2 linked regions of the Xanthobacter dioxanivorans genome follow. The protein of the gene in region 1 interacts with the protein of each later gene in a pairwise test. Links are inferred from orthologs where the notes say so. Each region holds a gene or a part of one and is shown in the gene's direction. Other genes may lie near its edges. The genes, in order: cysK and cysE.

Region 1 (3,206 bases):
GCCCGGCGCGGCGGGGCTCGACCTCGTATGCGCCGCGCCGGCGGATGCGCCGGTCGTCATCGCGCCCATGGGCTACGCCGCCATTCCCACCGGCTTCGCCCTCGCCTTGCCGGAGGGCTACGAAGGCCAGGTGCGGCCGCGCTCGGGCCTTGCCCGCAACCACGGCGTCACGGTGCTCAACGCGCCGGGAACGGTGGACAGCGATTATCGCGGCGAGGTGCTGGTGCTGCTGGTGAATTTCGGCCCGAAGGCGTTCGAGGCGGCGCGCGGGATGCGCATCGCCCAGCTCGTGGTGGCGCCGGTCTGCCAAATAATGCTGGAAGAATCCGGAAATTTGAGCGAAACTGCACGCGGTTCCGGTGGTTTTGGCTCCACAGGCCTCGGGATGCCGTTATTAAAGAAATAGCTACATTCAGATGCCGCGTTTATCCGACAAGAGCCTCCTCGCCATCGCTGCCGTGGTCGACGTGGCCGTGCACGCGCGAGGGGCGCCGGTGGCCGCCAAGGCGCTCGCGGCCCGCCACGGCCTGCCGCCCCGCCGGCTCGAACCGGTGCTCCAGGCGCTCGTCCATGCTGGCGTCCTCAAGGGCGTGCGCGGGCCGCGCGGCGGCTACGAACTGGCGCGCGAGCGCCGGCGGGTCTCGGTGGCCGAGATCGTCCGCGTGGTCGAAGGCGCCGAGGAGGAGAAGGAGATCGTCCTGCCCCCCCTCGTCACCGAGGTGGTGCAACCGGCGGTCGCGTTCGCCGAGGACACGTTCGACACCGCCCTCGACGGCGTGACCCTCGAGGATCTCTGCCGCACGGCGGATGAAAAGGGCCATGGCTCCGAGCACGATCGCATCGATTTCGCCATCTGATCGCTTTCGCCTTTAATCGATATCGCCATTTACAAGCGGATCGCGCGTCGCGCGACCCGGCGGCCACACAAGAGGAGATCGCCCATGGCCGAAGCTGCCGCAAAGATCGTGCCTGCCGCGTTCCCGCGCCCGGGACGCGGCCGCGTCTACGATTCCATCACAGAGACCATCGGCAACACGCCCCTGGTCCGCCTCAAGCGCCTGCCGCAATTGCGCGGCGCCAAGGCCGAAATCCTGGCCAAGCTCGAATTCTTCAATCCCATCGCCAGCGTGAAGGACCGCATCGGCGTCGCCATGATCGATGCCATGGAGAAGGCCGGGGCGATCGATCAAGACACCGTCCTGGTGGAGCCCACCTCCGGCAACACCGGCATCGCCCTCGCCTTCGTCGCCGCCGCGCGCGGCTACCGGCTGATCCTGGTGATGCCCGAGAGCATGTCGGTGGAGCGGCGCAAGATGCTGGCCCTGCTCGGCGCCGAGCTGGTGCTGACCCCGGCCAACCTGGGCATGAAGGGCGCCGTCGCGCGCGCCGAGCAGCTCATCGCCGACTTGCCCAAGGCGGCGATGCCGCAGCAGTTCAAGAACAAGGCGAACCCCGAGGTCCACCGCCGCACCACGGCGGAGGAGATCTGGAACGACACCGACGGCAAGGTGGATGCGGTGGTGGCCGGCGTCGGCACCGGCGGCACCATCACCGGCATCGGCGAGGTGCTGAAGCCGCGCAAGCCGTCGCTGCGCATGATCGCGGTGGAGCCCGAGGATTCCCCGGTGCTGTCCGGCGGCCCTCCCGGCCCGCACAAGATCCAGGGCATCGGCGCCGGCTTCATTCCGGAAGTGCTCGACCGTTCCATCATCGACGAGGTGGTGACGGTGGGCAACCAGACCGCCTTCGACACGGCGCGGGCGCTGGCCCGCTACGAGGGCATTCCCGGCGGCATCTCCTCCGGCGCGGCGGTGGCCGCGGCGCTGGAGATCGCGGTGCGCGACGACATGGCCGGCAAGACCGTGGTGGCCATCGTTCCCTCCTTCGCCGAACGCTACCTCTCCACCGCCCTGTTCGAGGGTCTCTGAGGCCGGGCCGCCGCCGGCTCACGCGGGCGGCGGCTTTGCCTTCCCTGGCCCGGCCACGCCGGCCCGCGTCCCCAGCCGGGCCAGGCGCAGCAGCGCCGCGTGGCGCACCGGGTCGTAGGCGGCATCCCCCGCCCGCGCCGCCTTGCGCGCCTGGCGCAGCGCCCGGGCGATGCCGGCCGGGCAGCCGCAGAAGAGCACCAGCCCCGGCAGCTGCCGCAGCACCTGCTCCTTCGCCTCCTCGCAGCGAAATGCGAGGAGGCGCGGATGGCGCATGTCCAAAGGTTGCATGATCGAGCCTCCCGTGAGGCCGGCATGCTCGCCCGCCGCACGGTGCAGGGGATAAAAATCCTACTTTCGCGCCACCCCTGAGCTCGGCTGAATACCAGTAATTTGTTGTGATTATTATATCTTTCCTGAAGGCTCCGGGCATGGCCCGCCAGGATCTATCCCCCTCCCCTTGAACACTCGCATGATGCGTGTAGGAATATTTCCCTACAACGAGGGGTTTCATGCATCATCTCGTATCCTCTCCCTCCGTCGGCGCGTCCGCTGATGCCGACGGCCCTTGCGGCGCGGACCTCGCGACCGGCTCGCGGACGTCCTACCGGGTGATCACGGCCCTCGTCGCCGCCGCCACCGGCGTCAGCGTCGAGGTGCTGCTGGCGCGGCATCGGTGCACCGCCCCGGTGGCCGCCGCCCGACAGCTCGCCATGTATCTTGCCCATGTGGCGCTGGGGCTCACCCAGACGGAAGTGGCCCTCGCCTTCGGCCGCGACCGGACCACCGTCGCCCATGCCTGCCGCCGCATCGAGGATCTCCGCGACCAGGCCGCCTTCGACCGCAAGGTGGCCCGGATGGAGGAATGCCTGCGCTGGGTCATGGAGCGCTGAGGAATGGCCCGGCGCACCTCCCCCTCCCGCCCCGGCGCGGAGACCTCGCCCGCGCGCAATCTCGCGGAAAGCCCCCTCGCCTGGCTGGCGCGGCGATCCCTGGTGGATGCCACCCAGCTCACCGCCGGCGAACGCCTGCGGGCGGACTTCACCCGCGCCCAGCTCACCCCGCGCGTGACCAGCCGCTGGACCGAGGTGGCCGGATCGGGCACCCCTGAAACCTTCAGCGACATGGTGCTGACGGCCAAGCTCCGGGTCTCCCGAGCGGTCACGGCGGTGGGACCGGAGCTGTCCGGGGTGCTCCTCGACGTCTGCTGCTTCCTGAAGGGCCTGGAGCTGGTGGAGCGCGAGCACGGGTGGCCGGCACGCACCGCCAAGGTGGTGCTCG
Region 2 (3,179 bases), 2.8 Mb from region 1 along the record:
GCCGCGCCTGCGCCCCCGCCCTGCCGGCCGATGCCGGCGCGCTGGCGGAGCAACGCTTCGCCGCGGCCGCTCAGGCCGCGCGCGACCTTGCCGCCGAGCCGGCTCATCCCCCGGGATATGGCATGGCGGGCGCGCGCAACGAGGTATCAAGATCAGGATTGGCAGGGTCCGGGGGACCTTCTAGTTTCCCCGCCACGCCCAAGGCACCCGCCCCCATCGTGCCCCGAGAAGATCCGTCATGCCTCATTTCGATTCCGCCGGTGTCGACATCGCCTATTTCGACACCGGCGCGGGCGATCCGGTCCTGCTGATCCACGGCTTTGCCTCCTCGAAGGAGATCAACTGGGTCGGCCCGTCCTGGACCAGGACCCTGCTGGACGCCGGCTACCGGGCGATCGGCTTCGACCATCGCGGCCACGGCCAGTCCGAGAAGCTCTACGAGCCGGCGCAGTACCACACCCGCCTGATGGCGGAGGACGCCAAGCGCCTCCTCGATCATCTCGGCATCGAGCGGGCGGATGTGATCGGCTATTCCATGGGCGCCCGTGTCGGCGCCCAGATGGCGCTGCTGTTCCCGCAGGCGGTGCGCTCGCTGATCCTGGGCGGGCTCGGCATCCACCTGGTGGACGGCGTGGGCCTGCCCCAGTCCATCGCCGAAGCGCTGGAGGCGCCGCGCCTCGACGACGTCCAGGACCCCATGGGCCGCATGTTCCGCGCCTTCGCCGAAGCCAACAAGGCCGACCTGATGGCGCTCGCGGCCTGCATCCGTGGCTCCCGGCAGGTGCTCACCCGCGAGGAAGTGGCGCGCATCTTCCAGCCGGTCCTGGTGGCCGTCGGCACCCGCGACGCGGTCGCCGGGGCCGCCCAGCCGCTGGTGGACCTGCTGCCGGACGGAACGCTGCTCGACATTCCCAACCGCGACCACAACCCGGCGGTGGGCGACAAGGTGTTCAAGGCGGGGGCTCTCGATTTCCTGGCGCGACGGCCCTGACATGCGTTGCCGGAACCTCTCCCCTTCCCTCCGCTTGTGCTAGAAAGGGGTCAAGTTCGAGATCGCAGGAGGCAGGAATGCCGCAGTCACCCATGCCCGTTTCCCTGGCTGAAGAGTTTGCTCCGAAGCTCACCAAGGTCGGGACGGAGCGCTGGCACGACGTGGTCGATCCGGTTTGGGCGCGCCTGCGCAACGAGGCCGAGGAGGCGGCGGAGCGCGAGCCCGTGCTCGCCGGCTTCCTCACCGGCGCCGTGCTCGGCCAGCCGACCCTCGAGGCGGTGATCGGCGAACGCATCGCCGCCCGGCTTGACCATCAGGACGTGCCGGGCAGCGCCATCCGCGCCGCCTGGCTGGAAGCCATCCTCCGCGACAAGACCATCTCCCAGGCCCTGCGCGCCGACATCCTGGCGGTGGTGGACCGCGACCCGGCGGCCACCCGCACCCTGGAGCCGGTGCTGTATTTCAAGGGCTTCCACGCCATCCAGACGCACCGCCTCGCCCACTTCCTGTGGGAAAACGGCCAGCGCGACTTCGCGCTCTACCTGCAGAGCCGCGCCTCCTCGGTCTATTCCGTGGATATTCACCCCCAGGTTCCCCTGGGCCGTGGCATCTTCCTCGACCATGCCACCGGCGTCGTCATCGGCATGACCGCGGTCATCGAGGACGACGTTTCCATCCTGCAGGGCGTGACCCTGGGCGGCACCGGCAAGGAGACCGGAGACCGGCATCCGAAGATTCGCCGCGGCGTGCTCCTCGGCGCCGGGGCGAAGGTGCTGGGAAATATCGAGGTCGGCCGTTGCGCGCGCGTGGCGGCCGGCTCGGTGGTGCTGAAGGCGGTGCCGCGCAATACCACCGTCGCCGGCATTCCCGCCAAGGTGGTGGGCGAGGCCGGCTGCGCCGAGCCTTCCCGTTCCATGGACCAGATGTTCGAGGACAATATCTTCGCCGGTGCGGATATCTGACGCCTCCGGCCCCGCGGCGACTTGAACGCGGGCGCCCCGGCCGCCATAAGGCGGTCCTTCGTTCCCGTGGAGGAGACCACTCTTGGACAAAACCGAGCTCGAACGCGTTCAGCGCTATTTGCGGACGCTCTTTGGCAATCCGCAGATCAAGATCGTTGCCTTCCCCCGGTCCAAGGATTCCGCAGAGGTCTATCTCGGCGAAGAATCCATCGGCGTCCTGTCCAAGGACGAGGAGGACGGCGAGCTCTCGTACAATTTCAACATGGCGATCCTCGACATTGACCTGGAGTGAGCGGCGACCTGGAGTGAGCGGCGGGAGCGACCGGCGCGGTCCACTCCTTGGCTCCTCCGGACGAAAGACATCCCCCGGACGCGCGGGGGATGAGAAGGGGGACGAGAGCCGCGCCGAGTGCGCCCCGCCCCGCATCACGCCGCCAGCCCCCGCGACAGGTCCTGCGCCTGACGCTCGAACAGGCGACGGTAGAGGCCGCCCTCCCGGCGCACCAGGGCATCGTGGTCACCCTCCTCCACGATCCTCCCCTTGTCGAACACCAGCAGGCGATCGAGCGAGCGCACCGTCGACAGCCGGTGGGCGATGACGAGGGTCGTGCGCCCCACCATCAGCCGCTCCATGGCCTCCTGGATGGCTGCCTCCGACTCCGAGTCCAGGCTGGAGGTGGCCTCGTCCAGGATCAGGATGGGCGCATTCGCCAGGAAGGCGCGGGCGATGGCGACACGCTGGCGCTCGCCGCCGGAGAGCTTCACGCCCCGCTCGCCCACCAGCGTGCCGTAGCCGCGGGGCAGGCGCTCGATGAAGTCCGCCGCATTGGCGAGCTCCGCCGCCCGGCGGATCTCCGCGAAAGAGGCATCGGGCCTGGCATAGGCGATGTTCTCCTTCAGCGAGCGGTGGAACAGGATCGGCTCCTGCTGCACCACCGCGATGGCCCGCCGGAGCGAGGCCTGGGTGACCCCGCGCACGTCCTGCCCGTCCACGGTGACCCGGCCGGCGGACACGTCGTGCATGCGCTGGATGAGCTTCACGAACGTGGTCTTGCCCGAGCCGGAATGGCCCACGAGGCCCACCCGCTCGCCGGCCTCGATGGCGACGGACAGGTCGGTGTAGAGCGGCTTCGTATGGCCGCCATAGTGGAAGGTGACGTGCTCGAAGGCGATGCGCCCCGCCTCCACCTTCACCGGCGCCGCGTCGCTGGCATCGGCGATGGCGA

The links.
Region 2: the proteins of cysK (region 1) and cysE interact in binary tests that used the Escherichia coli proteins (3 or more experiments, as listed by UniProt). The link is inferred for Xanthobacter dioxanivorans from one-to-one orthologs.

The regions. Positions count from the first base shown.
Region 1 is NZ_CP063362.1:887,396-890,601, forward strand. What follows is about bases 42-2,934. They hold cysK (cysteine synthase A), read left to right. Parts: upstream 42-941; coding sequence 942-1,928; downstream 1,929-2,934. Other genes in these bases: dut (dUTP diphosphatase), read left to right, coding at 42-406; EZH22_RS04285 (RrF2 family transcriptional regulator), read left to right, coding at 417-857; EZH22_RS04295 (hypothetical protein), read right to left, coding at 1,947-2,216; EZH22_RS04300 (helix-turn-helix domain-containing protein), read left to right, coding at 2,438-2,818; EZH22_RS04305 (DUF6456 domain-containing protein), read left to right, coding at 2,822-2,934. Outside these bases: more of dut, read left to right, coding at 1-41; more of EZH22_RS04305, read left to right, coding at 2,935-3,206.
Region 2 is NZ_CP063362.1:3,729,398-3,732,576, reverse strand. Bases 145-3,010 are described here. They hold cysE (serine O-acetyltransferase), read left to right. Parts: upstream 145-1,068; coding sequence 1,069-1,953; downstream 1,954-3,010. Other genes in these bases: EZH22_RS17385 (ABC transporter ATP-binding protein), read right to left, coding at 2,380-3,010; EZH22_RS17390 (DUF3126 family protein), read left to right, coding at 2,036-2,245; EZH22_RS17400 (alpha/beta fold hydrolase), read left to right, coding at 239-991. Also shown: more of EZH22_RS17385, read right to left, coding at 3,011-3,179.